3 regions of the Pantoea sp. X-Soil-ISGK-421 genome follow, and region 3 is predicted to be linked to each of the others. Evidence: predicted binding sites of a transcription regulator. Region 3 holds the regulator's gene; each other region holds the start of a gene.
What was found. The regulator sigma-54, encoded in region 3, starts transcription at its own class of promoters, with help from an activator protein. The targets are predictions, from matches to a motif close to GTTGGCACANNTTTCGCTNT.

Region 1: the regulator sigma-54 is predicted to act here: its motif matches at 1,433-1,452, upstream of glnK (P-II family nitrogen regulator).
Region 2: the regulator sigma-54 is predicted to act here: its motif matches at 1,134-1,153, upstream of norV (anaerobic nitric oxide reductase flavorubredoxin).

Annotation. Positions count from the first base shown of each region.
Region 1 covers NZ_AP035979.1:1,052,993-1,056,240, reverse strand. The annotation lists gene amtB (ammonium transporter AmtB) at 1-1,008, opposite strand, end outside; gene glnK (P-II family nitrogen regulator) at 1,042-1,380, opposite strand; gene AC6I8K_RS04740 (SmdB family multidrug efflux ABC transporter permease/ATP-binding protein) at 1,639-3,248, opposite strand, start outside.
Region 2 covers NZ_AP035980.1:94,265-97,512, reverse strand. The annotation lists gene AC6I8K_RS19230 (hypothetical protein) at 117-377, shown strand; gene AC6I8K_RS19225 (DUF2526 family protein) at 382-615, shown strand; gene AC6I8K_RS19220 (TehB family protein) at 629-991, shown strand; gene norV (anaerobic nitric oxide reductase flavorubredoxin) at 1,192-2,661, shown strand; gene norW (NADH:flavorubredoxin reductase NorW) at 2,666-3,248, shown strand, end outside.
Region 3 covers NZ_AP035979.1:519,566-522,813, forward strand. The annotation lists gene ptsN (PTS IIA-like nitrogen regulatory protein PtsN) at 1-119, opposite strand, end outside; gene hpf (ribosome hibernation promoting factor) at 280-567, opposite strand; gene rpoN (RNA polymerase factor sigma-54) at 589-2,028, opposite strand; gene lptB (LPS export ABC transporter ATP-binding protein) at 2,077-2,802, opposite strand; gene lptA (lipopolysaccharide ABC transporter substrate-binding protein LptA) at 2,808-3,248, opposite strand, start outside.

The DNA.
Region 1 (3,248 bases), 530 kb from region 3:
GTCACATGGGTCATCAACGCGCAGCCATTTCTTCAGGGTTGTTACGCCCCACAGACCTGCTAAACCACCTGCCAGACCAATAATCAGCGCGCCACCGACACCAACATAACCACACGCTGGGGTAATCGCCACCAGACCGGCAATGAAGCCTGAGCATGCACCGAGCAGAGAAGGTTTGCCACGTACCGCCCACTCGCCAAACACCCACGACAGCACCGCACCTGCTGTGGCAACCACGGTATTCAGGAATGCCAGCGCAGCGATTTCGTTAGCCGAGGAAGCAGAACCGGCGTTGAAGCCGAACCAGCCCACATACAGAATCGCGGTACCGAGGAACACCATCGGCAGATTGTGTGGTTTGAAGGCTTCTTTGCCAAAACCCGCACGTTTGCCCACCAGGTAAGCACCCACCAGACCAGCAACCGCGGCGTTGATGTGAACTACAGTGCCGCCCGCGAAGTCGAGCGCGCCATCTTGCGCCAGCAAGCCACCTGCCCACACCATGTGTGCGATTGGCAGATAAGCCAGAGTCAGCCATACCACCACAAAAATCAGTACCGCAGAGAAGCGAATACGTTCCGCCAGCGCACCGACAATCAGGCCGACGGTAATACAGGCAAAGGAAGCCTGGAACGCAACGTGAATGTACTGATAGAAGCTGCCCATCAAGGCTTTCAGCTCAATATTTTTCAGCATCGCCCACTGGAAGCTACCGAAGAACGAGTTACCTTCACTGAACGCCAGCGAGTAACCGTAAATCACCCACAGCACGCACACCAGCGAGAAAGTCACCGCAACCTGGGTCAGCATGGACAGCACGTTCTTACCGCGGATTAAACCACCGTAGAACAGCGCAATGCCGGGAATAGACATAAACAGTACCAACGCGGTACAGATCATCATAAAGGCGTTATCGGCTTTATCCGCGACGGCAGGCGCTGCCGCCATCGCCAGAGACGGTAACAGCGCGAGGCTGGTGAGGCCCAACTTCGTTATCAGTTTATTCATTTCTTTCCATCCCATCACAATTCAGAGCCCCAGTTACAGTGCTGCTTCGTCGGTCTCGCCGGTACGAATACGAATGACGCGCTGCAGTTCTGCGACGAAAATCTTGCCGTCGCCAATTTTGCCGGTATACGCGGCTTTGCTGATGACATCGACCACTTCGTCAAGTTGGTCGTCCGCAATAGCGATATCAATTTTTACTTTTGGCAGGAAGTTAACGCTGTACTCGGCACCGCGATAAAGCTCTGCGTGACCTTTCTGGCGACCGAAACCTTTGACCTCGGTAACTGTCAGCCCCTGAATGCCAATAGAGGATAAGGCTTCACGCACGTCCTCCAGCTTAAATGGTTTGATTACCACGGTAACCAGCTTCATACGTTCCCCTCCGGATAAGAAATTGAGTGAGTCTCGCGGACACATAGGGATATAAGCAAAGGTTGTGCCATAAATAAAAAAAGGGGAATGTCAGCAGCATAGGCGCGCTGCATCACGCTTCGTTATGTGAAGCGCGGCGCAAATTAGGGAGGGTAGCGAGGAGCAGTGTTGCAATTTTGCACTCCTTTGGTGCTTTAAGCCTCAAAGAAGTGCATCAATACAGAACATTCCGATAAAACTGTGCAAAAAAGGTGCAATTCACCCTTCGGATTGTACGGGGATGCCCGCCGCGAGTTCATCGCCCGCCTGCTGCAGCTGATACATTTGCCAGTAGCGGCCTTGCTCAGCCAGCAGTTCAGCATGCGTTCCACGCTCAACCACCTGACCGCGATGCAACACTAAAATCTGATCGGCTTCCGTGATGGTGGAAAGTCGATGCGCGATCACCACCAGCGTGCTGTGCTGGCGAAGTGCGCGTAACGCGTGCTGAATCGCCTGTTCAGTTCCGGAATCGATATTGGCCGTCGCTTCGTCGAGGATCAGAATCTGCGGCAATGACACCAACACGCGCGCCAGCGCCAACAACTGTTTCTGCCCAACCGACAGATTATTGCCCTGCTCGCCTAAACGCGTATGAATGCCATCCGCCATGCTGCGTGCCAGCGGGGCCAACTGCACCGTCTCCAGCGCCTGCCACACGTGGTCTTCCGGAATATCGCGTCCCAAACGCACGTTGGCCAGCAGCGAATCCGCCAGTACGACCGGATCCTGTTGCACCATCGCCACGCTTTGACGTAAGGCGGCGTGCGACAGCTGCATCAGCGGGCGGCCATCCAGCTCGATGCTGCCGCGCGTCACCGGATAATAGCCCATCAGCAGATTGGCTAACGTACTTTTACCGCTGCCGGTATGCCCCACCAGCGCCACAAAATTACGCGCGGGCACTTCAAGATTGATGTTACTGAGCACATCGCGATTATCGCGATAAGCAAAGCTCACATCACGCAGCGAGATGCTGCCGGAGGCCAGCGGCTGAATATCATTGCCATAACCCTGCTGATCCGCATCCATCAGTTCGAAGATACGCTCGCCAGAGACAACAGCTTGTTGCAGCATCGACTGCTGCGTGGTCAGCTCAATCAGCGGCTCATTGAGGCGGCCAAGGTAGGTAATGAACGCGTAGAGCACACCAACTTCAAACACGCCCGGCGTGGCGAAGCTGAACAGCATCAGCAAACCGCACAAAATCATGGCCGAAAACAGACTCAGCAATGGGCGCAATAAAAAGCCATCCAGTCGCAGCGTTTCCATACGCGCCAGATAGTGCGAACGGCTGGCTTCGCCCATGCGTTCACCAAAGCGCGCCTGCTGGCGGAACTGCTGGATCACACTCATCCCGTTGATCACTTCATTGAAGCCGTTGTTGATGTCCGCCAGATAGCTGCGCACGCGACGCGCAATTGGTGTGCTGAAGCGCTGATAAATCAGCATCACCGTTAGCACCAGCGGGAAAATCACGATCGCCACCAGCGCCATACGCCAGTCGAGGGAGAACATCGCCACCAGCATCGCGCCAATCAACGCGGCAGCGCGCAACACCGTCGCTACCACGGTGACGTAGAGATCTTTGATCACTTCGGTGTCGTTGGTGACGCGCGAAATAATTTGCCCGACTGGCTGCGTATCGAAGGCGCTCAGCGGCTGGCGTAGCGCCGCGTTCATCACATCGACGCGCAATTGCTGCACCACGCCAATCGCCGCGCGGTTAAACAGTAGCGCCTGAAAATAGTGCAAACCAGCGGCCAGCAATTGCAGCAGGATAAAGCCCACCAGCAGGCCCGCGACAATGCCCCACGGCATCTGATGTT
Region 2 (3,248 bases), on a different replicon from region 3:
CAAAGACATTGTATTTAACACAACATGAAATTATCCATTTGATTAAAATCAACGTGTTATGTAATGGCACGGAATATGCCTTATCAGATTAGATAATGTAGCTCAGGAGTATCACCGTGTCAGAACAACTAAACAGTCAGGCGCTTAGCGCACAGCAAATTGCATCGGCCGCTGATGCCCTGCGTTGGGCAGCATTTGGTAGTGGCAGCCGCGGGCTAGTGTTCACGTATCGACAAACGTCCCCGGAACGCCTGCATTTTGAAACCGAATATGCCGGACGAAAAGCATGGGTCGATTTGGATATCCCTTACACCCCTCTTTCACTCATCGTCGCTGGTGCGCTGCTGTTGCAACAGCTGAATACTTATGTCGGATAACACCATGAATCATTTAAATGAAGTCATCAGAACGGTTGATGACACCATTCGCAATAATGTCATTCACGATATGAATGGGCTGCTGTGCGAACTCAGCGACGACCATCAGCTCACTCGCGAAGAGCGCTTCACCCAACAGCAGCGTCTGCGCGTGGCGGTTTTTAAACACAGTAGCGAGAAAGAAGAACTCGCCGAGCAGCGCCGTAACTGGCTCACGCAGGGCGGCATCATCTGTTAACAGGAGGCCCAACATGGCTCATATCATCCCTCAACATTTTGCACACACTCGCTCAACGCCTTTCTGGGATAGAAAGAGTGTGCCGCAAGCGCTCTTGACCCATCACAACACGAAAAAAGGCGTTTATGGCAGGCTTTCAGTTATGCGCGGTGCAGTGAAATATTATGGTTTTGCTGGTGAACACCAGACAGCACACGAAATGGAAATCACCATTATCGCCGGGCAGTTTGGCATCAGCCCACCGCAGTACTGGCACCATATTGAGTTATTAAGTGATGACACTTATTTCAATATTGATTTTTTTGCTGACCCAGACGTTGCTTTAGAGGGCAACGGATTTGAGCGCGAAGTTCATATTCCAGAATCGTCCAGGTAAAAACATTACTAACCCGCTGCGGCGGGTTTTTTTATGCCTGATGCATTGTCATTAATACATCCACATGTCAGTCACACAACATTATTTATTGTATTTTAAACAAATAAAAATCTGTAATTATTTATAAATCAATGAGATAAATTTTGGCACGTCTGATGCAATAACGAGTGTGAAACCACTTTACGCTAACAGGGCATCAAATGAATATTCACGTAAAAAACAACATTTTTTGGGTCGGCAAACGTGACTGGGAAGTTGAGCACTTTCACGGCAAAGAGTACAAGATGCAGCGTGGCACCAGCTATAACAGCTATCTTATTCGCGAAGCCAGGAACGTCCTGATCGATACGGTTGATCTGAAATTCCGTACTGATTTTGTTAAGAATCTGGCAGAAGAAATCGATCTGAAAAAAATCGATGCCATCGTAATTAACCATGCAGAAGAAGACCATTCAGGCGCACTCGCCGAACTGCTGGCGCTGATTCCAAACACGCCGATTTACTGCACCGCTAACGGCGTTGATTCCATCAATGGTCATCACCACCATCCCGAATGGAATTTTAACGTGGTTAAAACCGGTGATTCGCTCGATCTCGGCAACGGCAAAAAACTGATCTTTGTTGAAACCCCGATGTTGCACTGGCCAGACAGCATGATGACTTACATGACAGAGGACGCCGTGCTGTTCAGTAATGATGCCTTCGGCCAGCATTACTGCGATGAACATCTGTTTAACGATGAAGTTGACCAACATGAACTGTTTGATCAATGCCAGCGCTATTTCTCCAATATCCTGACGCCTTTTGCGCGTCTGGTTACCCCAAAAATCAATGAGATACTCGGCTTTAATCTGCCGGTCAGCATGATTGCGACTTCGCATGGCGTGGTGTGGCGCGATAAACCCACCCAGATTGTAGAGCTGTACCTGCAATGGGCTGCGGATTATCAGGAAGATCGCATCACCCTGTTCTACGACGCCATGTCTAATAACACCCGCATGATGGCGGATGCGATCGCCGAAGGTATCCGCGAAACCGATCCGCGCGTTGCCGTGAAGGTTTACAACGTCTCCACCCACGACAAAAACGAAATCATCACCTCCTGCTTCCGTTCCAAGGGCATTTTGGTCGGTTCCTCCACCATGAACAATGTGATGATGCCGAAGGTGGCGGGTATGCTGGAAGAGATTACCGGCCTGAAATTCCGCAATAAACGCGCCTCCGCGTTCGGTTCTTATGGCTGGACCGGCGGAGCGGTGGATCGCGTTGCCACTCGCCTGCAGGATGCCGGTTTTGATATGACGATTGCGCTCAAAACCAAGTGGCGTCCCGACCTCTCCGCGCTGGAAGAGTGCCGCGAGCATGGCCGCAAAATCGCCCGTGAATGGGCGCTCTCGCCGCTGCCGGTAGCCATCGTCGCAGCGAATACCACCGCTGCGGTTATGGCAGCTTCCACATCCATAAACCAGGAGGGCGTCGGTGTGGTAGAAGCGGGTGAGGACATCGGACAGAAAATGATTTGTACGGTTTGTCAGTGGGTTTATGACCCGGCCGAGGGCGAACCAAACCAGGATGTCCTACCCGGAACCGCATGGGAAGCCGTGCCAGACGATTTCTTATGCCCTGGATGCGCGCTGGGTAAATCCGTGTTTGATCCTTACGAGGGCTGAGTCCATGTCAGCAGACATTGTGATTGTTGGCTCAGGCTTCGCCGCCCGCCAGCTGGTCAAAAACATCCGGCATCTGGATAAACATGTGCCGATTCGCATCATTGCGGCCGATAGCTGTGATGAATACAACAAGCCCGAACTCAGTCATGTTTTCAGTATGGGTTATCGCGCTGAGGCACTCACTCGACAAACCGCAGCAGAGTGGGCGGAAAACCAGAACATCATGCTGCATCCTTTTACCACGGTTTCGCGCATTGATACGGCAGCAAAGGTTATCAGAACTCCCGCTGGCGATTACGTCTATGGCAAACTGGTGCTTGCTACTGGTGCCGAGGCCATCGTTCCGGCGATAGAGGGCAGTGATCTGATCTTCACGCTGAACAGTCAGCAGGAATACCGCCGCTATGACAACGCGCTGATAGATGCGCATCGAATATTGATGGTCGGCGGGGGTCTCATCGGCACAGAACTCGCGATGGATTTTAACCGTGCAGGTAAAGCAGTAACGGTAATAGACCGCAGTAACGGGCTTCTATCGGCGCTGTTACCGCCGGAAATCAGTGCTCGTCTGCAAAACCGTTTGATGA
Region 3 (3,248 bases):
TTCGCTGCCAGCTCGCTGATAATTTCCAGCGCGCGTTTTTTGCTCTGGCAGTGTACGCCGCTACGGGTACAGTCCAGCGAAAGGACCGAGCTCAATTCCAGTGTTAGATCGTTGTTCATCATCGTTTCACTTGCGAGTTCACTGTGCCGTGAGGTTCAGGCAATTGATTTCATTGCCGTTCGCCCGTTGGCGCTTGCGCAGATGACAAAACGGGGCGGTAATATCCGCCCCATTTTTGCTCTAAGTGCCGAATCAGTCGGCACTCTGCAAGCGTGAAGGTTAGTGTTTTTTCAGTTTGTCTTTGTGTTTGGTCAGCTGACGGGAAAGCTTATCGATTAACCCGTCGATGGCCGCGTACATATCTTCCGCTTCCGATGTGGCGTGCAGCTCCCCGCCGTTGACGTGCAGTGTTGCATCCGCAATCTGCGTCACCTTCTCTACTTTTAGAACAATATAAACCTGATTGATACGATCAAAATAGTGTTCCAGTTTGGCAAATTTGCTATTTACAAATTCACGCAGAGGTTCGGTTATCTCAACATTAAGTCCGGTAAGGTTTAGCTGCATAGGTCTTCCTTCTTCGTTCGGTCAAACCAATTGCTTACGCTGGTTTGATGGCGGTATCGATAAAGACTCGCGATATTTAGCAACCGTACGTCGCGCTACCATGATGCCCTGTTCGGATAACATGGAGGTCAGTTTGCTGTCGCTCAAGGGTTTTGCGGGATTTTCCGCCGAGATTAATTTTTTCACCAGTGCACGAATCGCCGTAGAAGAGGCTTCGCCACCGCCTTCGGTGTTGACGTGACTGGAGAAAAAATACTTCAGTTCAAAGATGCCACGCGGGCTGTGTAGATACTTCTGCGTGGTGACGCGGGAAATGGTGGACTCATGCATATCAACAGCCTGAGCAATGTCTGCCAGCACCATTGGACGCATATACTCCTCACCCTGCTCAAAAAACGCCTGCTGCTGTTCAACGATACAGCGTGTCACTTTCAGCAGCGTATCGTTACGGCTCTCCAGGCTCTTAATCAGCCACTTGGCTTCCTGTAAGTTGCTGCGAATAAACTGATTATCGCTGTCATTACGTCCTGCTCCGCCCATCGCAGCATACTGCTGATTGATTTTCAGGCGCGGCATGCTGTCGGAGTTGAGTTCAACCGTCCAGCGCTTGCTGATTTTACGAACCAGCACATCGGGAATGACATATTCGGGTTCGCTGGTATTGATCGACTGGCCTGGGCGCGGATCGAGCGACTGAATCAGCAGCATCGCGTCCTTAAGCACTTCTTCCTTGAGACGCGTCACGCGCATCAGGCTGCGGAAGTCATGATTGGCCAGCAGATCGAGGTGTTCACTAACAATCAGACGTGCTTCAGCCAGCATCGGCGTTGCGGCGTCGTATTGCGATAGCTGTACCAGCAGGCAATCACGTAAATCGCGTGCACCCACGCCGACCGGATCGAAACGCTGCACGCGTTTGAGCACGGCTTCTACTTCTTCCAGCGCCAGCTCTTCATCGCCAATACTGTCATAAATGTCTTGTAAGCTGACGGTGAGATAACCGGTGTCGTCAATAGCATCAACGATTGACGTGGCAATCGCGCGATCGGTATCAGTGAACGGTGTTAACTCAACCTGCCACATCAGGTAATCCTGCAGCGATTGGGTGGTTTCGCCCTGATAGATGGGCAGTTCGTCGTCCTGGTAATCGGTGCCCGTGCCTGAAGGTGTTCCAGCGGTGTAGATTTCGTCCCAGGTTGCGTCGAGAGGAAGCTCATCGGGCATTTCTTTCTGTTCAAGTGCCTCGCGCGTGTCTAAAGAATCACTTTCCTGATCCTGAAATTCGCGTGCGTCGACTTCTTCATGCAGATCGGTTTGCTCAAGCAGCGGATTGCTTTCCAACGCCAGTTGCAGTTCTTGCTGGAGTTCAAGCGTAGAAAGTTGCAGCAAGCGAATTGCTTGCTGCAACTGTGGAGTCATCGCCAGCTGTTGGCTGAGCCTGAGTTGCAAACCTTGCTTCATAATTCGGTAAGAATTTCCTAAGCAAACGTAGGGTGTTACAACACCTTATCAGAGTCTGAACTCTTCGCCCAAATAAACACGCTTAACCTGCTCATCTACAAGAATTTCATCAGGCGTGCCATGGGCAATCAAATGTCCCTGGCTGACGATATAAGCGCGTTCACACACCGCGAGGGTTTCACGCACGTTGTGGTCAGTAATCAGCACGCCAAGGCCGCTGTCACGCAAATGCTCGATGATTTTCTTGATGTCGATAACCGAGATCGGATCAACACCGGCAAATGGCTCATCCAGCAAGATAAATTTAGGATTAGCGGCCAGCGCGCGCGCAATTTCCACACGACGACGTTCACCACCCGATAGCGCCTGGCCCATGCTGTCTCGCAGATGGGCGATATGGAACTCCTCCATCAGCTCGTTGGCACGATCCTGACGCTGCTCTTCCGTCAAATCATCACGAATCTGCAGAACTGCCATCAGGTTGTCGTAGACGCTCAGGCGGCGGAAGATCGAGGCTTCCTGCGGCAGATAGCCGATGCCGCGACGCGCGCGCGCATGCAGAGGCAGAATGCTGATATCTTCATCATCAATCACAATGCGGCCCGCATCGCGCGGCACAATACCGACCACCATGTAAAACGTGGTGGTTTTACCGGCACCGTTTGGACCCAGCAGGCCGACAATCTCGCCGGACTTTACCTGCAGGCTAACATCTTCCACCACGCGGCGGCCTTTGTAGGCTTTCGCCAGGTTCTCAGCGATTAGTGTAGCCATAGCAATCAGTTACTCTTTTTAGGGCTCGCGGACGAACCGTTTTTGTCCTGCAGCTGCGACGGTACCAGAACGGTGGTCACGCGCTTGCTCTCACCCTGGCTGAAGGCCTGCATCTTCTGCTCTTTCACCAGGTAAGTGATGCGGTCGCCTTTGATATTGCTGTCCTGCTGCTGAATAAAGGCATTACCTGTCAGCTCAACAAAATCATTCGCCAATTCGTAATGCAGCTTACTAGCATGCCCTTGCACTGGCTTGCCGCTGTCCTGCATCTGATAGAAGGTGGCTGGCGTACCGTAAGCATCAACGATGGTTTTTTTACTGTCACCGCCCGGACGGGTGACCACCACTTTATCGGCGGTAATCTTGATGGAACCCTGAGTCACAATCACGTTGCCGGTAAAGGTCGCGACGTTGCCCTGTAAGTCCAGCGCCTGGTTGACCGAGTC